Regions from separate parts of the Rhizobium sp. CECT 9324 genome, predicted to be linked through region 2. Evidence: predicted binding sites of a transcription regulator. Region 2 holds the regulator's gene; each other region holds the start of a gene.
The links. Region 2 encodes LexA, which represses DNA repair genes until DNA is damaged. Its sites were predicted from a motif close to TGTTCNNNNTGTGTTCNG; they were not measured.
Positions count from the first base shown of each region.

Region 1: dnaE (DNA polymerase III subunit alpha) is a predicted target of LexA. The motif match lies at 3,703-3,720, and genes of this name have one in related genera.
Region 3: LQ231_RS15205 (putative DNA modification/repair radical SAM protein) is a predicted target of LexA. The motif match lies at 3,220-3,237, and genes of this name have one in related genera.

Region 1 covers NZ_CAKKMZ010000001.1:2,014,723-2,022,696, forward strand. The annotation lists gene proS (proline--tRNA ligase) at 271-1,593, shown strand; gene LQ231_RS09980 (lipoprotein-releasing ABC transporter permease subunit) at 1,615-2,922, shown strand; gene LQ231_RS09985 (ABC transporter ATP-binding protein) at 2,937-3,626, shown strand; gene dnaE (DNA polymerase III subunit alpha) at 3,952-7,449, shown strand; gene LQ231_RS09995 (L,D-transpeptidase family protein) at 7,453-7,974, opposite strand, start outside.
Region 2 covers NZ_CAKKMZ010000001.1:2,338,366-2,346,339, reverse strand. The annotation lists gene LQ231_RS11645 (hypothetical protein) at 1-155, shown strand, start outside; gene LQ231_RS11640 (type I secretion system permease/ATPase) at 167-2,350, shown strand; gene LQ231_RS11635 (HlyD family type I secretion periplasmic adaptor subunit) at 2,362-3,705, shown strand; gene lexA (transcriptional repressor LexA) at 4,004-4,723, shown strand; gene LQ231_RS11625 (ComEC/Rec2 family competence protein) at 4,738-7,299, opposite strand; gene gltA (citrate synthase) at 7,573-7,974, shown strand, end outside.
Region 3 covers NZ_CAKKMZ010000001.1:3,121,245-3,129,218, reverse strand. The annotation lists gene LQ231_RS15225 (Lrp/AsnC family transcriptional regulator) at 1-282, shown strand, start outside; gene LQ231_RS15220 (hypothetical protein) at 314-1,081, opposite strand; gene LQ231_RS15215 (glycosyltransferase family 4 protein) at 1,220-2,299, opposite strand; gene greA (transcription elongation factor GreA) at 2,317-2,793, opposite strand; gene LQ231_RS15205 (putative DNA modification/repair radical SAM protein) at 3,243-4,472, shown strand; gene LQ231_RS15200 (UdgX family uracil-DNA binding protein) at 4,472-5,947, shown strand; gene LQ231_RS15195 (MFS transporter) at 5,961-7,502, opposite strand; gene LQ231_RS15190 (SRPBCC family protein) at 7,587-7,974, opposite strand, start outside.

The DNA.
Region 1 (7,974 bases), 320 kb from region 2:
CGTTGTCACCCCTAAAATTTGCATAAATGCTACAGTCACCGAAAAAAATCGCATTGGCCTGAAATGTCGCAGAACTGCCATGAAACTCCAGCATTCGCCACTGCGCCTCTGGCTTTTTTGTGGCTCTGACGACCGCTTGTGGGTGAAAGAGCGCGATGCCGCTTGCGGGTTTTCATCGGATGCTGAAACGGCTATGAACGCATCCGGATATCCCAATTCAATCGCTGATTCCGCCATTTGGCCGGGATCTTCAACCAGCTGGAAATTGTTATGCGTCTGTCGCGCTATTTCATGCCGATCCTGAAGGAAAACCCGAAGGAAGCCGAAATCGTCTCCCACCGTCTGATGCTGCGGGCCGGAATGATCCGTCAGCAGAGCCAGGGGATCTATTCCTGGCTGCCGCTTGGCAAGCGCGTGCTCGACAAGGTCAACAAGATCATTCGTGAAGAGCAGAACCGCGCCGGCGCCATCGAGCTTTCGATGCCGACGCTGCAGTCGGCCGAACTCTGGCAGGAGAGCGGACGCTACGAGGACTACGGCAAGGAAATGCTGCGCATCAAGGACCGGCAGGACCGCCCGATGTTGTACGGCCCGACCAACGAGGAAATGATCACCGACATTTTCCGCTCATCGGTCAAGTCCTACAAGAGCCTGCCGCTCAACCTCTATCATATCCAGTTGAAGTTCCGCGACGAGATCCGTCCGCGTTTCGGCACCATGCGCTCGCGCGAATTCCTGATGAAGGATGCCTATTCCTTCGACCTGACCCAGGCCGATGCGATCCATTCCTACAACAAGATGTTCGCCGCCTATCTGCGCACATTCGCCCGTCTCGGCATGCGCGCGATCCCGATGCGCGCCGATACCGGCCCGATCGGTGGCAATCACAGCCATGAATTCATTATTCTGGCCGATACCGGCGAGTCGGAAGTGTTCTCGCACAAGGCTTTCGTCGATTTCGACATCCCGCCGGAGGATACCGATTTCGACGACGTTGCCGGCCTGCAGGCGATCTTCGACAAGTGGACCTCGGTCTATGCCGCGACATCCGAAATGCATGACGAGGCGGCGTTCAACGCGATCCCCGACAGCGATCGTCTGTCCGCCCGCGGCATCGAGGTCGGTCACATCTTCTACTTCGGCACCAAATATTCCGAACCGATGGGCGCCAAGGTCCAGGGTCCGGACGGCAAGGAACACCTTGTCCACATGGGTTCCTATGGCATTGGTCCGTCACGCCTTGTTCCCGCCATCATCGAAGCCTCGCATGACGACAACGGAATCATCTGGCCGGCATCTGTTGCGCCGTTCGATGCTGCCGTGATCAACATGAAGGCAGGCGATGAGGCTTGCGACGCCGCATGCGAAACGCTCTACGCCGCCCTGCTCAAGGCCGGCAAGGATGTTCTGCTCGACGATACCGATGATCGCGCAGGCACCAAGTTCGCCACGGCAGACCTGATTGGCGTGCCGGTGCAGATCATTGCCGGTCCTCGCTCGGTCGCCTCTGGCGAAATCGAGCTCAAGGACCGCAAGACCGGAGCGCGCGAGACGATGACGATCGAAGCGGCGATCAACAAGCTGACTGCCTAAGGGCGAAAGCAGGGAGACACCATGGCGAGCAAAGCCGCTGGCAACGAGACGGGCACAGCCCAAAAGGGCACCGCCGCGAGGGCTTTTTCCGCCTTTGAACGCATGGTCGCCTGGCGCTACCTGAGAGCGCGGCGCAAGGAGGCGTTCATTTCGGTGATCGCCGGCTTTTCCTTCGTCGGCATCATGCTCGGCGTGGCGACGCTGATCATTGTCATGGCGGTGATGAACGGATTCCGCACCGAACTGGTCTCACGCATTCTCGGCATCAACGGCCATATGGTCGTACAACCGATCGATCAGCCGCTGAACGACTATGCCGATCTTGCCAGCCGCTTTTCGGCGGTTGAAGGCGTGACCATGGCTCTGCCGCTTGTCGAAGGCCAGACGCTGGCCTCGGGGCGGGAAGGGGCAGGTACCGGCGCCTTGGTTCGTGGCATCCGTCCCGAGGATCTTGCCAAGCTCACCGTTGTCGCCAGCAATATCCGCTCCGGCGACATGGCCGGTTTCAATGCCGGCGAGGGCGTGCTGATCGGCTCGCGCATGGCAGCCCAGTTGGGCCTGAGCGCCGGCGACACGATCACGCTTGTTTCACCGGAGGGTGACGTGACGCCGATGGGTGTCAACCCGCGGGTCAAGTCCTATCCGGTGTCAGGCATCTTCGAGATCGGCATGTCGGAATACGACGCGTCGATCATCTACATGCCGCTTGAGGAGTCGCAGCTTTATTTCAACGTCGAAGGCATCGTCCAGTCGATCGAGCTGTTCATTTCAGATCCGGACGCCGTCGATGACCTGCGCCCGCTGATCGAGCAGGCGGCCGGCCGCCAGATCTTCATCACCGACTGGCGCCAGCGCAACCAGACCTTCTTCTCGGCGCTGCAGGTCGAACGCAACGTCATGTTCATGATCCTGACATTGATCGTGCTCGTCGCCGCGCTCAACATCATTTCCGGCCTGATCATGCTGGTCAAGGACAAGGCGAGCGACATCGCCATCCTGCGCACCATGGGGGCAACGTCCGGCGCGATCATGCGCATCTTTTTCATGACGGGTGCTGCCATTGGCACGACAGGCACGTTTGCCGGTGTCCTGCTCGGTGTACTGGTCTGTCTGAACATCGAATCGATCCGCCAGTTCTTTTCCTGGGTCTCGGGCACGGTGCTGTTTGATCCGGAACTCTATTTTCTCAGCCAGCTGCCCGCCGACATGAATGTCGGCGAGACGATTTCGGTGGTGGTCATGGCGCTCAGCCTGTCGTTCCTCGCGACCATCCTCCCTGCCTGGCGGGCCTCGCGCCTCGATCCGGTGCAGGCATTGCGCTACGAATAAGGATGCCGAACCCGATGGCCAACGACGTTGTTCTTTCGCTTGCCGGCATCGACCGCCATTATGGCCAGGGCGAAACCGTGCTTTCCATTCTGAAGGGGGCCGATTTCACCTTGAGAACCGGTGAAACGGTGGCGCTGGTGGCGCCATCAGGCACAGGCAAGTCGACACTTTTGCATATCGCAGGCCTGCTGGAGCATCCCGATGCAGGCGAGGTGACAGTGGGTGGTATCGCCTGCCATGACCTTGGCGATGAACAGCGCACGACGATCCGGCGCAATTCCGTCGGCTTCGTCTATCAGTTTCATCACCTGCTGCCGGAATTTACCGCGCTTGAAAATGTGATGATGCCGCAGCTGATTGCCGGTCTGCCGCATGCCGAAGCCAAGGAGCGCGGCAAGCAGCTTCTCGACTACATGCGCATCGGCCCGCGGGCGGAGCATCGTCCGGCCGAACTTTCGGGCGGCGAACAACAGCGCGTCGCAATCGCGCGTGCGGTTGCCAACGCACCTCTGGTTCTCCTGGCCGACGAGCCGACCGGCAATCTCGATCCGGAAACGGCATCCTATGTCTTCTCGGCGCTGGAGGCGCTGGTGCGCCAGTCTGGCCTGTCGGCGATGATCGCAACCCACAACCACGAGATCGCCCGCCGCATGGATCGCTGCGTGACATTGGTCGACGGAAAGATTGTCGAATTCCACCCCTGATCCATCAGGATGCAGACCAGGCCCATTGCGAGGTGGATTTTGTTCCGCTTGCAATGGGCTTTTTTTTGGTTGACAACAGAACAGAAAGAGAACAAATTAAAAACATAAAGAGACAGGAGACAGACATGACCGAAATACTTCGTGACGTTGCTGCATTCGCCTCCCTAGCCATGTTCGTTGGCAGCATGTCGCTGATCATGTTGGCGCTCTGACAACTCTTCCGGCAAAGCTGTAGAGAGAGGCTTTGCCGGAGCAAACTCCGCTGGACTTCGCATCTTGGAACGTTGAAAATCGCGCCGATTCAGAATGCGTGAGGATAGACCCGATGGGCGAAGCAAGCGGCGGCAAGGACGCTTCCGATCTCTTGGGTGGAAGCCCCGGTTTTGTTCATCTTCGGGTGCACTCGGCTTATTCGCTCCTGGAAGGCGCTTTGCCGCTGAAAAAGATCCTGGGTAAAGCGGTTTCCGACAGCCAGCCTGCCATTGCGATCACCGACACCAACAATCTCTTCGTTGCGCTCGAATTTTCCCAGAAGGCGATCGGCGACGGCGTACAGCCGATCATTGGCTGTCAGCTGTCGATCGATATGGAGGACGCGTCGGGCGAGAAGCGCAATGGCCATGTGGCCAAATTGCCTTCGCTTGTCGTTCTGGCTGCCAATCCGGCAGGCTATGAGCGTCTGGTCGATATCGTCAGTCGCGCCTATCTCGGCGGCGATGCCGGTCACGCGGTGCATGTGAAGATGTCCTGGCTCGAAGAGGCGGGCACCGAAGGGCTGATTGCGCTAACCGGCGCATCCGACGGCCCTGTGGACCTGATGTTGAAGGACGGCCACAAGGCGCAGGCCGAGAACCGGCTTCTGGCGCTGAAGGCGCTGTTTGGCGATCGGCTTTATGTCGAGCTGCAGCGTCATGGCAACTACGACCGCAGCCATGAGCGCCGCATGGTGCAACTGGCCTATGATCATGATTTGCCCCTGGTCGCGACCAACGAGGCCTTCTTCCCTTCGCGTGCCGACTACGATGCCCATGACGCCCTGATGGCGGTGGCCCACAACGCCATCGTCTCGGACGACAACCGGTTTCGCCTGACCCCGGATCATTATCTGAAGAGCCGGGCCGAAATGGTTGAGCTTTTTTCCGATCTGCCGGAAGCGCTCGACAATACGATCGAGATTGCACGGCGTTGCTCTTTCATCCTCGACACGCGCAAGCCGATCCTGCCGCGCTTCACCGGCGGCAGTGATGATCCGCAGGAGGCGGAGCGCGAGGAAGCCCTCGAACTTAGGCGGCAGGCAGTCGAAGGCCTTGACATGCGTCTGGCAACGCTCGGCATGGCCAAGGGCTACGCGGAGAACGAATATCGCGAGCGGCTCGATTTCGAATTGTCCGTTATCGAGCGCATGAAGTTTCCCGGCTACTTCCTTATCGTTGCCGACTTTATCAAATGGGCCAAGCAGCACGATATTCCGGTCGGGCCAGGCCGTGGTTCCGGTGCAGGCTCGCTGGTCGCCTATGCATTGACCATCACCGACGTCGATCCACTGCGCTTCTCTCTTCTGTTCGAACGCTTCCTCAATCCGGATCGCGTCTCGATGCCCGACTTCGACATCGACTTCTGCCAGGATCGCCGCGAAGAGGTAATTCGCTACGTCCAGCAGAAATACGGCCGCGAGCAGGTGGCACAGATCATCACCTTCGGGTCCTTGCAGGCCCGTGCGGCTCTGCGCGATGTCGGCCGTGTGCTGGAAATGCCTTACGGCCAGGTCGACCGTATCTGCAAGCTGGTTCCCAACAACCCGGCCAATCCGACGCCTTTGTCCAAGGCCATCGAGGAAGAGCCGAAATTCCAGGAGGAAATCGACAAGGAGCCGGTTGTCGGCCGATTGCTCGATATCGCCCAGAAGATCGAAGGCCTCTATCGCCACGCCTCGACCCATGCCGCCGGCATCGTTATCGGCGACCGGCCATTGTCGAAGCTGGTCCCGATGTATCGCGATCCGCGCTCGGACATGCCAGTCACCCAATTCAACATGAAATGGGTCGAGCAGGCGGGCCTCGTCAAGTTCGACTTTCTCGGCCTGAAGACCTTGACGGTTCTGAAGACCGCGGTCGATTTCGTCGTCGAGCAGCGCGGCCACAAGGTCGATCTGGCGGCGATCCCGCTCGACGACCAGCCGACCTACGAAATGCTGTCGCGTGGCGAAACCGTCGGCGTGTTCCAGGTGGAAAGTGCCGGCATGCGCAAGGCGCTGATCGGCATGCGGCCCGACTGTATCGAGGATATCATTGCGCTGGTCGCGCTTTATCGCCCAGGCCCGATGGAAAATATCCCGACCTACAACGCCCGCAAGCACGGTGAAGAGGAAATCGAATCGGTCCATCCGTCGATCGATTATCTGCTGAAGGAAACCCAGGGCGTTATCGTCTACCAGGAACAGGTCATGCAGATCGCCCAGGTCCTGTCAGGCTATTCGCTCGGCGAGGCCGATCTTCTGCGCCGCGCCATGGGCAAGAAGATCAAGGCGGAGATGGACCAGCAGAGCGCCCGTTTTGTCGACGGCGCGGTGAAGAACGGCGTCTCCAAGCCGCAGGCAAGCAACATCTTCGAACTGCTGGCCAAGTTCGCCAATTACGGCTTCAACAAGTCGCACGCCGCAGCCTACGCGATCGTTTCCTACCAGACCGCCTTCATGAAGGCGCATTACCCGGTTGAGTTCCTGGCCGCGTCGATGACGCTCGATATGTCCAACACCGAAAAGCTGGTGGATTTCCGCCAGGATGCCGGGCGCCTCGGCATCGAGGTCGTGCCGCCGTCGGTGCAGACCTCGTTCCGCCATTTCCAGACCGGTCCGAACAGGATCTTCTACGCGCTGGCCGCGATCAAGGGCGTCGGCGAAGCGGCCGTCGATCATATCGTAGAGGTGAGGGGCGACACGCCTTTTGCCGATATCGAGGATTTCTGCCTGCGCATCGATCCCAAGCAGGTCAATCGCCGCGTCTTCGAAAGCCTGATTTCCGCCGGCGCTTTCGATTGTTTCGGCCATGACCGGGCCGAAATGAGCGGCAGTCTCGACCGGATCATGGGTTATGCCCAGCGCGCCCAGGAAAATGCCGTCAGCGGCCAGTCCGACATGTTCGGCTCAGGCGGTGCGAGCGGCCCGGAACGCATCGCCTTTGCGCCCTATACGCCGTATCTGTCGTCGGAAAAGCTGATGCGCGAGTTCCAGGTGCTCGGCTTCTATCTCTCGGCCCACCCGCTTGATGCCTACCGTTCGCTGCTCGACAAGCTGCGGGTGCAGAATTTTGCCGATTTCTCCGTCGCGGTAAAACAGGGCGCAACGGCCGGCCGGCTTGCCGGCACCGTGATCTCCAAGCAGGAGCGCAAGACCCGCACCGGCAACAAGATGGGCATCGTCACCTTCTCCGATGCGTCGGGCCAATACGAAGCCGTGCTGTTCTCGGAAGGCCTCAATCAATATCGCGACCTGCTGGAATCCGGCAAATCCTTGGTCATCCTGGTGGCAGCCGAGGAGCGCCCGGAAGGCATCGGTCTGCGCATCCAGACGGCGCAGTCGCTGGAGGAACAATCGATCCGCATGCAGAAGGCGATGCGCGTCTACGTTCGTGATTCCGGGCCTTTGCGCGCGGTCGCTGCCCATCTGAACGCCCGCGGTGATGGCCTTGTCTCTTTCATTGTCATCAAGGATGACGGCATGCGCGAGATCGAGGTCGAACTGACGGAAAAGTTCCGAATCTCGCCGGAGATCGCCGCCGCGATGCGCTCGACACCGGGCGTGCTGGACGTGGAATTGGTGAGCTGACGCTCAGCCTCTGGGCACCGGCCGTGTCACGGTAATGAAATCGGTTCCGTCCCCTGTTTCCATGCCGAGACCCATGTCCGAAATGGTGATCGACGTGCCCTCGCTGAGCATGGTCTCGATCTTGGCGCGGATGTCGCCGGGCATATTGATCCGGGCGAGTGCAGCTTCGACGCTGAAGACAGACTGATCGTCGGCCGGTGTCGTAATGCCCAACCGCTTCATCGCCTGGGCGGGTAGATGGTTTTCCAGCGTGACCGAGCGCCATTCGGCCTTGCCCTTGAAGCGGTCGACTGAGGTCGCCTCGATGAAATGCGTGCCGAGCGCAAGCTCCGGATTGGCGATCGAAATTGGCGCTTCGAACAGCGGCTTGAATTGTTGGCGGATCATGATCTGGCCGGCCGGCGGCGTGCCTTTTCCGGCGGACGTGTAGAGCGCTTCGAGGAAGACCGGCGACAGGATGGCACCATCCTTCTCGATCGACTTCCATCGTTTGTAGCCCTTGACCGCCGCCATGGTCTTTGAGCC
Region 2 (7,974 bases):
CGGATCCCGATGCGCTGGTCAACGAGGCCGTGCTTTTTCTCGACGATTCCATGCTCGATCCGGACGATCACTCGACGGCATCGGATCACTCGTGCCTGCCGTCCGACTATGACGGGCATTCAGGCGACGGGGTTAACAGCATGATTGGCCATTAAAGGGGATATGTATGTCGGAAACCCGCAAGCGCCTTGAGACACCGATCGAGCCCGCAGAGAGAAAGGCAGAGCCGAGAACGCCACGGTTGGAAGTATCGAACGATTCGGACGGCACGTATGCCCGACTTGAACGGGCCGTCGAAGACTATCTGAAAGCCGAGGTCAGCAACTCCAGGCCGCAATCGGCTACGTCAGCCCAGCCCGTGCGTCCGCCGCAAAACCTGCGGGTCGCCTACAGCCAGCCCGACACCCCTGAGACACCTGCTCCGGAACCTTCGGGCGAAACCCGACAAGAACCACCGCTGGAACCCGACGCACCACCGAGCCGGCCGCATGAGTCCCGAGCCCCGGACGGCATGAAGGTGATCGACGGGGATTGCGGTCCGGTGAAGGCCGAAGTGGTGACGACCGACAAGCCGGTAGCAACCCGAGGCGGCAGGGGATCGGGAGGCGATGGCACGTTTCACAAAAGACTGGGCCAGGTCGACTTCAACGCAAGCCTGAAGGCCGGCGTGCACGCGGTCAAGCGCAACCTGTTCATTGTGATGATCTTCACAATTGCCAGCAATCTGCTGGTGCTCGCCATACCGATCTATCTGTTCCAGATCTCGGACCGTGTTTTGACCAGCAGATCGACAGACACTCTGATCATGCTGACGATCGTCATCATCGGCGCCATCATTCTGCAATCCGCCTTTGACGCCTTGCGCCGATTCATCCTGATGCGCACCGCTGTGGAGGTCGCGGCGCAACTTGGAGCGCCGATCCTGAGTGCCGCGGCCCGCGCGTCCCTGCAGGGCAACGGTCGAGAATACCAGACACTCGGTGACCTCCAGCAAGTCCGCACATTCCTCGTCTCGCGGACATTGCTTGCCTTTCTCGATGCGCCGATCGCGCCGGTATTCCTGATCGCGGTTTTTCTCATCCATCCGCATCTCGGCTTTATCGTTGTGGTTACCGCCATCCTTCTCCTGATCTTCACCCAGATAAACCAGCGGGTAACGGCCACACCCTTTGCCGACGCGAACGCGGCGCAGGTCAAAGCCAACCTGCATCTGGATTCAATGACCCGCAACTCCCAGATCATCAATGCTTTGGCCATGATACCGGAGGCGGTGCAGATCTGGGGCAAGGACACGGCAGCTTCGCTGAAGGCACAGGTGATCGCGCAAGACAGGAATATCGCCATTGCCGCAATCTCGAAAGGTGTGCGCCTTCTGACGCAAGTGACCATGCTCGGTTGGGGGGCATATCTTGCGATCAAGGGCGAACTCACCGGTGGCATGGTCATTGCGTCCTCCATCATTGCCGGACGTGCGCTGGCGCCAATCGAGGGCGCGATCGAAGGATGGAACCAGTTTAGCCAGTCGCGCGCCGCCTATGGACGGATCACTGCGCTGCTCAAAGCCTCTCCGCTCAATTTCGAGCGGCTCAACCTGCCGAAACCTGAGGGACGGCTTGACGTCGAGCGGCTGCTTTATGTGCCGCAAGGCACAAAGAGGGTCGTGTTGAACGGCATTTCCTTCGCGCTTCAACCCGGCGATTCTCTGGCGGTCATCGGAAATTCCGGCGCCGGAAAGACGACCCTGGGCAAAATGCTGGTCGGGTCCATCCTGCCGACCTCCGGAAATGTCCGATTGGACCTGATGGATTTGCGCAACTGGGATCAGCGGCAATTCGGCGAAAACATCGGCTACCTTCCACAGGACGTCCAGCTGTTTCCCGGAACGATCAAGGCGAATATTGCCCGCATGCGAAGCGACGCGGATGATGAGCAGATCTACCGCGCCGCAATGCTGGCCGATGTGCACGAGATGATTGCAAGCCTTCCACACGGCTACGAAACCATGGTCGCCGCCGATGGATCGCCGCTGTCCGGCGGACAGAAGCAACGGATCGCGCTGGCGCGTGCCTTCTTCGGCGACCCCCATCTTGTGGTGCTCGACGAGCCCAATTCTAACCTCGACAGTGCCGGTGACGTGGCGCTGATGCGGGCGCTGCAACATGCGAAAGAGCAGAAGATCACCATGATCACCATAACCCAGCGCCCTGCCCTGCTCAGCAACGTCGATAAGATCCTTTTGCTGGTCAATGGCACCGTCGCCCTGTTCGGCATGCGCATGGATGTGCTGAAGGCGTTGCAAGCGCGCGGCATCGATATCGAAGGCGGCTCATTCGGTCATCAGTTGCAATAGGAGCGACGCATATGGCAGACATCGCCAAAGTCCATGATATCGAGTGGTACTCCGAGGTGCCGCGGTCGATCGGCAAGCAAACGGTCGTCGGCCTCGCGCTCATGGCCATCGCATTCGGCGGCTTCGGAACCTGGGCATCAACCGCTCCGCTGGCGGCAGCGGTGATTGCTCAAGGCAGCTTCGTCGCCACCGGCCAGAACAAGATCCTCCAGCATCTCGAAGGCGGGATCATCGAGCAGATCCTCGTCAGCGAAGGCGACCAGGTCGTCGAGGGACAAGCGCTCGTGCAGCTCGATGAGACCGCGGCTCAAGCAAAAATGCGTGAGCTTTTCCTGCGCCGCATGCGACTGGATGTAACGGCCGCCCGCTTGACGGCGCAGTTCGAGACGGTTGAAAAGCTCGACCTTACGTCGCTGCTGAAGGAGCACCGCGGCGATCCCGACGTCTGGGCGATCCTGGTCAGCCAGCAACTCAATTTCAGAGCACAGCGACAAAAGCTCTCAAGCGAGATCGCGCTGCTGCAACAGAACATCAGGGCCCTCGAATTTCGCGAAATCGGCTACACGAGACAACGCGACTCATCCATCCGCCAGCTCGATTTGCTCAAGGATGAATACGCCGCAAAACAAATCCTGCTGGAAAAGGGTGTCGCGCGTGCAAACGAGGTCAAGGCCATTCTCCGCGCGATCGCCGAGGCGGAAGGCCAGATCGGGCGGCTTGAGGCGGAAATCGCCGAGACCCAGGCACAGCGGACCAAGGGGGAGCAGGAAGTACTGCGCGCAGAAAGCGCCTATCGCGAAGACGCACTCGAACGGCTGCAGGCCATCCAGGGCGAGCGCGACATGGTGCGAGAGCAGTTGCGGGAAGCCGCAAACATTCTGGAACGGGCAACGATCAATGCACCAGTCTCAGGGACTGTCGTGCGAATCCACTATCATACCAATGGCGGCGTGATTGAGAGCGGCAAGGCAATTCTCGAAATCCTGCCCGCAGGTGTGCCCCTGATCATCGAAGCGCAGATACCCAGAAACGATATCGACAGCGTGAAGCTTGGCCAACCCGCCACCATCCGCCTGGTGGGGCTGAACCAGCGGACGACGCCGGTTCTCGAAGGAGACGTCTTTTACCTGTCGGCGGATGCGCTCCAGCAATCGGGAAACACGTCTACCGCGCCCCATGATGTCTATCTCGCCAGGATCAATATACCGCCGACGGAGATTGCACGTGTCCAGGGCTTCACGCCGACACCCGGCATGCCGGCAGAGGTGATGATCCAGACCAACAAACGGACATTTTTCAACTATCTCGCCAAGCCGATTACCGACAGCATGTCACGGGCATTTTCCGAACAATGATCCCATGCCAGAATAGCGAGCATTGCGCGTAACTCGGTCGCTTCCGCAAAGGCTGAACCGAGTTCGCTGTGTCGTCGCCATGGCTTCACCATGCAAGGCAATGCATCAGGATTGCGTGAAAATCGCTGCATGAATATTTCGAAACATCCGCCTTGACGCACACCCTTATTGGCGCCCATTTTTTTGTGATCCGTCAGCCAAACGCATGCAATGTTCACGGAAATTTATCCACTTGCGGAACACATATGGAACATATAGTGTCTGTTCTGTATTTGTTTCACCAATTGGGGCATCGCATATGCTGACGCGCAAGCAACAGGAACTGCTTCTTTTCATCCACGAACGGATGAAGGAATCCGGCGTGCCTCCCTCTTTCGACGAAATGAAGGACGCGCTCGACCTCGCCTCGAAATCAGGCATTCATCGCTTGATCACTGCGCTCGAGGAACGCGGTTTCATTCGCCGCCTGCCCAATCGCGCCCGCGCGCTCGAGGTCATCAAGCTGCCGGAGGCCTATACGCCGAGCCTGCAGCCGCGCCGGGGCTTTGCACCGAGCGTGATCGAAGGCAGCCTTGGCAAGGCGCCACCCGCTCCCTCTGCGCCGAGCCGCTCAGCCAGTGATAGCAATTCTTCGTCTGTCAGTGTGCCCGTCATGGGCCGGATCGCCGCCGGCGTGCCGATTTCGGCCATCCAGAACAACACGCATGACATCACCGTGCCCGCCGAAATGATCGGTTCGGGCGAACATTACGCGCTTGAGGTCAAGGGCGATTCGATGATCGATGCCGGCATTCTCGACGGCGACACCGTGATCATTCGCAATGCGTCCAACGCCAATCCCGGTGACATCGTTGTCGCGCTCGTCGACGATGAAGAGGCAACACTGAAGCGCTTTCGCCGGCGCGGCGCATCCATTGCGCTCGAGGCCGCCAACCCCGCCTATGAGACCCGCATCTTCGGACCGGATCGGGTGAAGATCCAGGGCAAGCTCGTCGGGCTGATCCGCCGCTATCACTAAACCGGCCCGCCCTGTTACGCTGGCCCGTCGGTCGGCGGCAAACGACTTACTTCTCCTGTGATAGGAGAGTTGCCTTTGGCTTGCTCGTGCGATGTGTGGCTCTCTGCCTGTGAGCCGCTTCGCCAGTCGTAGAGGCGGTGACGGGTCCAGGCGCGTGCAGGGCCGTCAAATGACGGGACGATCGTCATTGTCCTGCTGGAGCGATCCCGAAGAAAGACTTCCAGGCTGCCGGTGGCACGCAAGGTTTCGGCTGAAATCAGGCGAGCACCGGAGCGACAGTGTGCAAATCCCGGGCGTTGAGCGACGATGACAATGTCGGCGAGATCACAGGCAATGCCGGTTACCTCGTGGCGTTCGAGCGTTATGATGCGCCAGCCGTGGTGCATCGCGGCGCAAGCGTCCTGGATGCAGATAAAATTCTTCTCATCGGCAACCTTCAGGAGATCTTCGAGTTTTTGGCGGGCTGTTGATATTTCGGTCCCCGACAAAGGGGTGCGCTTTGGCCGGTCTGGCGACAGAAGCGCGGCGGTGCCGGACATTTCTTCCGGCGGGATCGTCCCGGCAATGCGTAGCGCGGGCTGCCATTGGTCGAAAATGAAGCTCGGCGGACGTTGGCGGTTGGTGGCAAGCTGATCATCGTCGATGGGCGTGTGGGAGGCGGGCCAGAAACCGACGAGACGTCCATCTTCGCTGATCGCCAGATCAGCCCTTGGTGTTCTTGGCGAAAGGCATGCCGTGAGCAGCGCGGAGGCAACCAGAAACGTGCCGATATGGCGCAGACGCGTGCGCAGCAGCGTGAGCAACAAAAAACCCGCAACCGTTGTCGGCAGGAGCCATGCCGGCTGGCGGGAGAACGTGTAGCCGTCTCCCCAGCCGGCGATTTCGTGCGCGACGATCAGCACCCATTCCAGGCCATAGCCCATGACGATGAGAAATGGAGCATCGAGCCCAAGCGGCATCAGGATCATCGCAATGAAGCCTGCCGGCATGACGACAAGCGAAATCAATGGCATGGCAATGAGATTCGCCTCCAGACTGTGGGTCGCGAGGCGGTGAAAGTGGCTAATGGCAAAGATCGCCGTGGCCAGTCCGCCGATGATCGACGTGGCCAGAGTTCCGCCGAAGAAGCGAGCGAAGGCGGCAAGCAACAAAACCTTGCGCCCGCGAAAACGCGGCAGAAAGTCTCTGGGCCTTTTGCGCCAACCGGCGTAGCCGGCGATCAAAGCGGCGGTCGCGGCAAAAGACATCTGGAAACTGGGGCCCATCACGGCGGAAGGCTGGACCAACAGGATGATGGTCGCAGCCAGTGCAAGGTTGCGCAGACTGATGGCGGGCCTGTCGACAAGGACCGCAACCAGCATGATCGAGGTCATCAAATAGGCCCTGACCGCTGAGACCTGATAGCCGGAAATCAGCACATAGCCCGTAACTGCGATCAGCGCTCCCACGGCTGCGATCTTCTTGACGGGATAGGCCTGGGCCACCACCGGGAACAGACTGAGGCCCGCCCGCAGGCCGACGAAAAAAATACCGGCGGCGAGCGCCATGTTGAGGCCCGAGATCGCCGTGATATGCGCGAGGCCGGAAAGGCGAAGTGCCTCGGTCGCCGCCTTTGACATCGAACGCCTTTCGCCGGTGATGATCGACGCGGCAAATGCGCCGGGATCACCCGGCAAGACGGTGCGTATGCGGGTGGAAATCTGGTCTCTCAAAGAAAAAAGCGCCTGGTCGGCTGACTGCACGATGCCGGGCAGAAGGCCAGGCGAGAAGCCGGGCCAGAAATCTTGCCGATCACCAGAAGATGCGCCCTGCGACACGTCGACCGCGGCAGGTGGCCCGAGGAAGAAGCCGACGGCTCCGATGCCAGAGAAATAGCTGGCAAAGGCGAAATCATTCATACCGGGCAACGCCGGGCCGGAAGGCGGTGACAGGCGCGCGCGGCCGGACACCTTTGCGCCAATCACAAGCGGTTCATGGCGACTGCGCGCGAGGACGGATATGCGCTCCGGGGCACGGCGCAACATCGGCTCGGCCGTGCCTGTCAAGCACAACACATACCGCCATTCGCCGGCCGCTCCTGCCTCACGTCGCTCGATCACCCCCGTGACGATCGTCACAACCGGCTGATCGAGCACGATGGTTGCGGTCCTGCGCGTCTCCCAATCGGCGAGCAGCATGCCGGCGCAAAAGAGAGCCACGGCGCAAATCGTGACATGCCGGACTGTGCCCGGCTTGCCCAGGAGCCAAATTCCGGCCGTAGCTGCGATCAGAACGCAAGTAAGAACAGCAAAGGGCGGTGACGTCGGCAGGAGAAACCAGAGGGCTGCACCTGCACCGATACAGACCGGGACGAAATGGAAAAGATGGCCATGGCGAGCCTCCACGGCCATATCGGCGGTGCTGCTGATCGGAAGTCGTGCAACGCGTTCGCGCAAGAAGGCGAGAGGTTTCTCCGTTCGTCTTGCAACCGCTGGCGGACGACGTGTCGGCACCGCGATATCCGGCAATGCAACCTCGGTCGTTGCCGCAATCTTGAGTGAATCGGTCTCTCCATGCGCCATGTCCGACACACGCACCGTCCTTCGCCGAAGCCGGGAGAAAGCCCGAGCAATAGCCGGAGATTAAAGGTTTTCCGTCAACAATCAATGCGTGCAGAGCGGTGGCATTACAAAGCCTTTGCAACTTCAATCGATTAGAACCGATCGGTTCGATCGTTGCCGATTTCGCGATGCACAATTTGCCCTTTGGATAGCTTGGCATTAACTTCCGTATCATATAGCTACATCAAACACGCTTAACCGATGGCGCCTTCTCAAGAGACGCCGTCCCGCCAATTCCGGAGGATTAGCATGACGGACAAGAGCGCTTCTTTGAAACTCGGGGAACAGACGGTTGACCTGACAGTCAAGGGCGGAACCATCGGCCCAGACGTGATCGATATCGCTGCCCTGTACAAGCACACCGGCGCCTTCACCTACGACCCCGGCTTCACCTCGACGGCGTCGTGCGAATCCAAGATCACCTATATCGACGGCGATGAAGGCGTTCTGCTGCATCGCGGCTACCCGATCGAGCAGTTGGCTGAAAAGGGCGACTTCCTCGAAGTCTGCTATCTGCTTCTGTACGGCGAACTGCCGACGGCTGCGCAGAAGAAGGACTTCGACCATCGCGTCACGCATCACACCATGGTGCATGAGCAGATGAGCCGCTTCTTCACCGGATTCCGTCGCGACGCCCATCCGATGGCTGTC
Region 3 (7,974 bases), 780 kb from region 2:
AAGCTCGGCTACGATCTGGTGGCCTTTTGCATGGTCGGGCTGAAACATCAGTCCGAAGGCAATCTCAAGGCTTTTTCTGCGGCAACCGATGGCTGGCCGATCGTCCGTCAGGCCTGGATGGTCAACGGCGACAGCGACTTCCTGCTCCACTGCGTTGCCGAAAACCTGACCAAGTTTCAGGATTTCGTCATCGAGGTTTTGACCGCCAACGAGCATGTCGACACCGTGCGCACCATGCTCACCATCCGTCAGGTCAAGAAACTCGGACTGGTGGAAATCTGACGTCCGCCGGATGATGGCAGTTTAAGACAGTTCAGGCGCCGTACCAGGCTTTGCGCAGCCAGCTGACATCGCCGATGCGGCGATACCATTTCTGACCGCCGCCATTCAGCGCCTCGGCCATCTTCGGATTACCGGCGAAGACGACGATCCGCGCATCGAGCGGAAGCGACGGATTGCGCAGGAAGCTTGCAAAATTCGGCGGAACGCAGTCGTTCTTGAAGCTGACGCACCATTGGCGCGGCCAATAGCGCAGCTTGCCGGCGCGAAACATGTGGTCGCTCAGAAACTGCTGCTCGTGTTCGTAGTCGACGGCTGCCTTTGCCGGATCCGCCAGATAGTCGTCGAGTACATCGGTATGGGCGCCGAATTCATAGCGGAAGACGGAGCTATTGCCGACCATCGCCAGAAACGTGTCCCGCTTGCGGTTGAGCCAACGGAAGGGCTTGGTGCGAAACAGATCATCGTCGCGAATGATGAGAAACTCGCCCGGGGCCTCGAACAGGGTATCGAGGCTGCCGACAACGACCAGGTCGAGGTCGAAAAAAAGTGTGGGTCCGGAGAGACCGGCAAGGTCACTGGCGAACACCGACAGTTTTCTCCAGCGCGTGTCCGTTTCTCCGTCGCGCATCTTCAAGGCGGGAAGGGGGGCGGTTTCGACGTCCGGATCCAGTCCTGTGGTGTCGTCGGTGAAGCAGACGAAACGATGCGGGCGCTTCAGGTGGCGTTGCACGCCTCGGCAGAGATTGTTGACATATTCCGGGCCGTAGAGCGTGCCCCATTTCATGCAGATGATATTCACCGATGAGGCTTCTGGCTCCTGAGAGATGGCAGGGGCAGCGGAACTGGGGGCATTCATGAGCGTGTCTTGTTGCTTTCGAGTGATGGAGTCTCTGTCGGCGTCTGAGATATAGTGTTTCGCCCTGACAGAGTGCGGGTGTCAGCCGGCCAAGAGGTTTTCATAGATATGCTGCAAACCTTGCGCTTCGCCCTCAATAGAAAAAGACCCGTGGGTTCTTTCGATCGCGCGCTGTCCGGCAGTTGTCCGCCGCTCCGCATTGTCCATCAGAAGCGTGGTGGCTTTCACCATGGCCGCGGTGCTGGTGTCTTCGAGCAGGACGCCGGTTTCATGGTCGCCCACTGCGATCAATTCACGAAATGCGCCGACATCGGTCGCGATCACCGGCACGCCGGAAGCCATTGCCTCCAGGGGGGTGAGGCCGAAACCTTCCCAGCGCTGCGGCGCGACAAACAGGTCGAGGGCGCGGTACCAGTCATTGATATTGGTATGCTCGCCGACAAAAAGAATTCGGTCCTGAAGTCCCGCTAAGTGGACCTTGTCCTTCAGGCCCCGCTCGAAGTCTGCATGTTTGGCCGTGGCGCGGCCCGCGACGATTGCGATCCAGTCCGGCCGTGTTGGCAGGAGTTCGATCATCGCGTCGATGAAAATGTCGGTACCCTTCTGGTGGCGGACGCGGCCGAAACAGCCGACATGGTTTTGCTGCGGGTTCAGTCCTAGGGCCTGCTTGGCTGCAGCCTTGTTGGCCGCAGGGCGGAAACGCTGCTCGTCGATGCCATGCATGACCACCGTATTCGGTACGGTCAAATAGGTCGAGGTTTTGGCGCTGGTCGCGACAACCGCATCCATTCGCGAGACGAGAAATTTCGTCCAGCGGGAATGCTTGCGCTGTGAGGCGGAGGTGAAGACGAGTTTCAGCGGCATGCGCAGGATGTCGCGCAAGACGAGGCCCGGCAACATCTCGATGTTGCGGCGGGCGTGCCAGACGCGGACTTTACCGTCTTTCGGCTTGCGCCAAAGCTTCCACAGATCGACAAACCGGATATGGGGCAGGTGCGCCGGCAATCCAGGCCCGATCACCGCAACGCGGTGGCCGAGCCTGTTCTGGACCGGTACAAGCTGGATGATCGTCGAGGTGACGCCGGAGAGACGCTGCTTGAAATTCGGCGCAATCACGAGGATCTCGGATGGATCCACGTAAGTTGTCGGTTCGGATGCCACATGCGTCTCCTGGGTGATCAGCCCCACTGAACGGCGAGGATTTCGTAGGCCTTCGAACCGCCAGGCGCGACGACCTCAATATTGTCGCCGACTTCCTTGCCGATCAGGGCGCGGGCAATCGGCGAGGAGATCGAGATGCGACCAGCCTTGACGTCGGCTTCCTGGTCGCCGACGATCTGGTAGGTCTTCTCTTCGTCGGTGTCTTCATCGATCAACTTGACCGTGGCGCCGAACTTGATCTTGGAACCGGACATCTTGGAGAGGTCGATCACCTCTGCGCGCGCGACCAGGTCTTCCAGTTCGCCGACGCGACCTTCGTTGTGGCTCTGGGCTTCCTTCGCAGCATGATATTCCGCGTTCTCGGAAAGATCGCCATGGGCGCGTGCTTCAGCGATTGCCTCGATGATGCGCGGACGTTCCTCCTGCTGGCGCCAGCGAAGCTCTTCGTTCAGCTTGACGAAGCCGTTCTGCGTCATCGGTACTTTGTCTACCATTACCTCTTCCTTCGGTCTTAGCGTCCGCGAGCGCGGGCACAAAAGAAAACAGGTTCCGAAGCAAAGCTACGGAACCGTGTCACAAATCACATCTGTCGGGACTATAGCAGATTGCCAGACGCAATTTCCAGAGTTTTCGACAGAGCGGGATTCGCGTGTGGGTATGTGCTGACTGATGGTGGTTCAAGCTTATGATATTCCTATCATTTTCGTGAATTCTTACACTGCGTGCGCGCTACTCTTGTCAATTGGAAAGGCCCTCCAATGGCGATTGTTCCTCGCTTCTGTCTACTGCTTCTAGTTGCATTCGCGTCGGTGGCGATGTCACTTTTTCTTCTGTCGCTCGCGTAGATGTCTGCCAGGTTTTCCGCTACGAGCGATCGGGAATGTAGCCCGTCACAGCCTTTCAATCTTGACGACGGAAAAAAGAACATATAGTGAACAAACCTATGAGGAAGACACTGAAAGAACGTCTCGCCATTCTGTCGGATGCGGCCAAATATGATGCTTCCTGCGCCTCAAGCGGAACCACAAAGCGCGATTCTTCGATAAGCGGCGGGCTCGGCTCGACGGAAGGAGCCGGTATCTGTCATGCCTATGCGCCGGACGGTCGGTGTATTTCCCTGTTGAAGATACTGCTGACGAATTTCTGCATCTATGACTGTGCCTATTGCATCAACCGGTCATCGAGCAATGTCGAAAGGGCGCGTTTTACACCCGATGAAGTCGTCTGGCTGACCATCGAGTTCTATCGTCGCAACTATATCGAAGGGCTGTTTTTGTCGTCCGGCATCATCCGATCTTCGGATGATACGATGGCGGAGATGGTGCAGATTGCCCGCGACCTGCGCACCAAGCATGGCTTTCGGGGCTATATTCATCTGAAGACCATTCCGGAGGCGTCAGCGCGTCTGGTCGAGGAGGCCGGGCTTTATGCCGACCGTTTGTCGATCAATGTCGAGTTGCCAACGGATCAGGGCATGCAGAACTACGCGCCTGAGAAACGCCCGGCCGGGATTCGACGATCGATGGGCGAGCTGCGCCTGAAGATCGAAGCGGCAGGGGAGGCGACCTACACCGGACGCCGCAAGCGGTTCGTCCCGGCCGGGCAGAGCACGCAGATGATCGTCGGCGCAGATGGCGCCAACGATGCGACGATCCTTGGTTCCAGTGCCCGGCTCTACAGCAGCTATTCGCTCAAGCGGGTCTACTATTCGGCCTTCAGCCCGATCCCGGACAGTTCGCGCCATCTTCCGCTGATCAAGCCGCCGCTGGTGCGTGAGCATCGCCTGTATCAGGCCGACTGGCTCTATCGGTTCTATGGCTTTTCGGTCGCCGAAATCACGTCTGCGCGCGCCGACGGCATGCTTGACCTCGACCTCGACCCCAAGCTCGCCTGGGCACTGGCCAATCGGCAGGATTTCCCGGTCGACGTGAACACGGCCGATCGGGAGACGCTTTTGCGGGTGCCGGGTTTCGGTACGAAGACGGTCAAAGCTCTGCTGGCCGCGCGCCGGCACCGAACCGTGCGTCTGGAAGACCTGGCACGCTTGGGCGTCGTTCTCAAGAAGGTGCGGCCGTTCATCGTCGCGGAGGGGTGGTCGCCACACCGGACACTGGAGCGTTCCGACCTGCGGGCCGTGTTTGCGCCAGAGCCGGAACAACTGTCCTTGCTCTGATGCGAGCAGTCTCACTCGAGGGACGGGGCAATCTCGGCGAATGGCGTGATGCCGCGCGCGCCCTGCTGGCCGCGCATACCCATCCCGATGACGTGCGGTGGACGCAATCAGACGGGGCAGCGGATCTGTTCGGTATCGATCAGGTGCCCGTCGCTCAAGCCTCGGCTGACAGCATGACCGCAGCGTTCAGCGTGCCGAAAGCGTTTGTTCAGGCAGCCGAGGCTGCGCTGTGCCACAGCGAGCCGGATCGGTTCTCATTGCTTTACCGCATTTTATGGCGTCTGCAGCGCGATCGGTCGCTGTTGGGCGATGCTGCCGATCCGGACATCATACAGTTGAAGGCACTGATCAAGAATGTTCGCCGCGATGCGCACAAGATGACGGCGTTCGTGCGGTTTAGGGAGGGACCCCCGGGGCAGGCGGGCGGGCGCCGGGCTTTTGTCGCGTGGTTCGAACCGGAGCATTTCATCGTGGCCCGGACCGCGCCCTTTTTCCAGCGGCGGTTCACCGATATGGATTGGCTGATCGCCACGCCCAAGGGATCGGCGATGTGGAATGGCCGCAGCCTGGAAACATCGACCGTGCCCGCGGAAAGACCACAGGCCGAGGATGCGACGGACGAACTCTGGCGAACCTATTTTGCCAATATTTTCAATCCGGCACGGCTGAAGATCAAAGCCATGCAGGCGGAGATGCCGAAGAAATATTGGAAAAACATGCCGGAGGCCGATCTGATCCCCGGGCTGATTGCGGGTGCCGAGCAAAGGGTGGCCGAGATGGCGGCACGTCAGGCGAGCCAGCCTCCGGCTTTCCATGAACGACTACAAGCTGCATGGCAGGAGAGGGCGGATGATGAGGAGGGGGCTCTCAGTCGTGCTCCGCGTGACGCATTGGCCTTGCTGAAGCGCGAAGCGGAGACCTGCGAACGCTGTGCATTGCATTGCCACGCCACCCGGACGGTGTTTGGCGAAGGGCCTATCGATGCCGCGTTGATGTTTGTCGGCGAGCAGCCGGGGGATCAGGAGGATCTGGCCGGTCGCGCTTTTGTCGGCCCGGCCGGCACGGTTTTCGACCACGCGCTGTCGTCTGCCGGTATCGAGCGCGAACGGAGCTATGTGACCAATGCGGTCAAGCATTTCAAATACGAGATGCGTGGCAAGCGACGGATCCATCAGCGACCGAATGTCGGGGAGATCGAACATTGCCGCTGGTGGCTGGCGCGCGAACTGGAGATCGTCAAGCCGAAGATCGTGGTCGCCATGGGCGGAAGCGCTTACTTCTCCCTGACAGGCGAACGCAAACCACTGGAGGATGTGCGTGGCCATCCCGTCGCGCTTGCCAAGGGACAGATCCTGTTTGTCACCGTCCATCCCTCCTATCTGCTGCGGATTCCCGACGAAGTGATGCGGCAACGGGAAGTGGCGCGGTTTCAGTCGGACATGCAGGCGGTCCAAACGCTGTTGCGGCTGGTCTGAGGTAGCGCGGCCTTCAATGTGCCTGAAGTGCCGTCTCGTCGATATGTGCGCTGTCGTAAACGCGTTTGGCGACGACGGCGAGGACGAGAAGGGTGACGGCGGCAAGGGCGCAACAGATGGCAAAGCCGAGTGCATAGCCCGCGCGCGCCTCAATCAGCCATGTCGGCGTGGGGCCACCGAGCCTCTGGGCAATCTCAACAGTGCTGGCCAGCGACGACGTGATCGCCATTGCAGACTGGCTGTCGAGCCCGGAAAGGTCCGCGCCGGACATCACCATGCGATAGACCAGTGTTCCGAGGCTGCCGAGAACGGCCACTCCCAACGCGCCCCCGAACTCAGCGCTGGTTTCGGAGATGGCCGATGCCGAGCCGGCGCGTTCGGGCGGTGCCGTGCCGACAATAAGCCCGGTGGTGGTCAGAATTACCGGCACGAAGCCCAGGCCGATGATCATGCTGGAAAACAGGACGCCGACCAGGCTCGAATAGTAGGCGGCGACCGCCATGCTGGCCGCACCCGCCGCGTTGACCACAAGACCCAGCAAAACGGTTCGAACCGGTCCCAGGTGATTAGTGACGCGGTAGGCCTGAAAGGACATGACCGTGAAGACCAGCGAAGAGGGAATTGACCAGAGGGCGGCCTGCAAGGGCGTCAGGCCGATGACCAACTGGAGGAACAGATTCTGGAAGAGAAAGATGCCAAAGATGAAAAAGACGCCGGAGAGGTTCACCAACAGGGAAGCGGTGAAGGCAGGAATCTTGAACAGGGCGAGATCGATCAACGGGTGGACGAGGGTCTTTTGACGACGGACAAAAAAGTAGCCGACCAGCAATCCACCGAGGATAGGAACAATCTGGGATGGCATGAAGCCATCGGCAGCCATCTTCTTGAAGCCGTAGGTGATCGGCAGCACGGTCATCAACGACAGGGCCACGCTGGGAAGATCAATGCCGGATGCTTTCTCATCGCGATATTCCGGCAGCAGGAAGGGCGCGGTTGCGAGCAGCAAGGCCATGATCGGAACATTGATCAGGAAGACCGATCCCCAGTGGAAATACTCTAGCAGAACGCCGCCGATCAGCGGGCCGACAAGGCCGCCCAGAGCGAAGGCGGTTCCCCATATGCTGATGGCGCGATTGCGTTCCGCCTCGTCGCGGAAGAGATTGACGACAAGCGACAGGGTCGAGGGCGCAATGGTGGCGCCTGCGATGCCGAGCAGGGCACGAGCGATGATCAGCATGTCGGCCGTGTTGGCAAAGGCAGCAAAGACCGATGCCGCCGCAAAGAAGAACGCGCCAATCAGCAGGACTTTCCTGCGGCCGATCCGGTCACCCAGCGTTCCCATCGTGACGAGGAAGCCAGCGACCATGAAGCCGTAGATGTCGTTGATCCAAAGCAGTTGGGTGGCGGATGGATCGAGATCGGCTACAATTGCCGGCATGGCAAGAAAGAGCACCGAAAGGTCCATCGAGTAGATCAGGCAGGCTATGGAAAGGATCAGAAGTCCAATCCATTCGCGGCGGGTGGCCCGCTCAGGCATCACGTTTTGATCCAGCATCTCTTACTCCCGGAAACCGGCCGAGATTTTCGCGAATTACCAGAAATGGCAAGTGCAAATCCCGATTGCACTTGCCGGCGTGGTCTAACCGGGCGTCGTCAGCCCACAGACATAAGCATCCATTCGCGCCAAAGTCTGTTTTCCGCCATCAACGGCACCGAACTCGATTGTCGCGTCGCGGGCTTGTGTGGTCGGGAAGATCAAGGTGATCGTGACCCGGGTCTTGTCGCCCTCCGTCTGCAAGGTGATGACGCCGTCGAAATGCGCTGGCTCGCCGGCTTCTCCGCCATGGGCATAGGCAATGCGCGTTGGTGGGCTGATATCCTGATAGCGGATCCAGTTGGGCCAATCCTTGCCGTCCGGCCCATGCATCGTATAGCGCCAAAGCCCGCCAACGGAGAAATCCATCTCATGAGTTTCGTTGCGGAAGCCGTCTGGACCCCACCATTGGTCGAGATGGCCGGCATCGGTA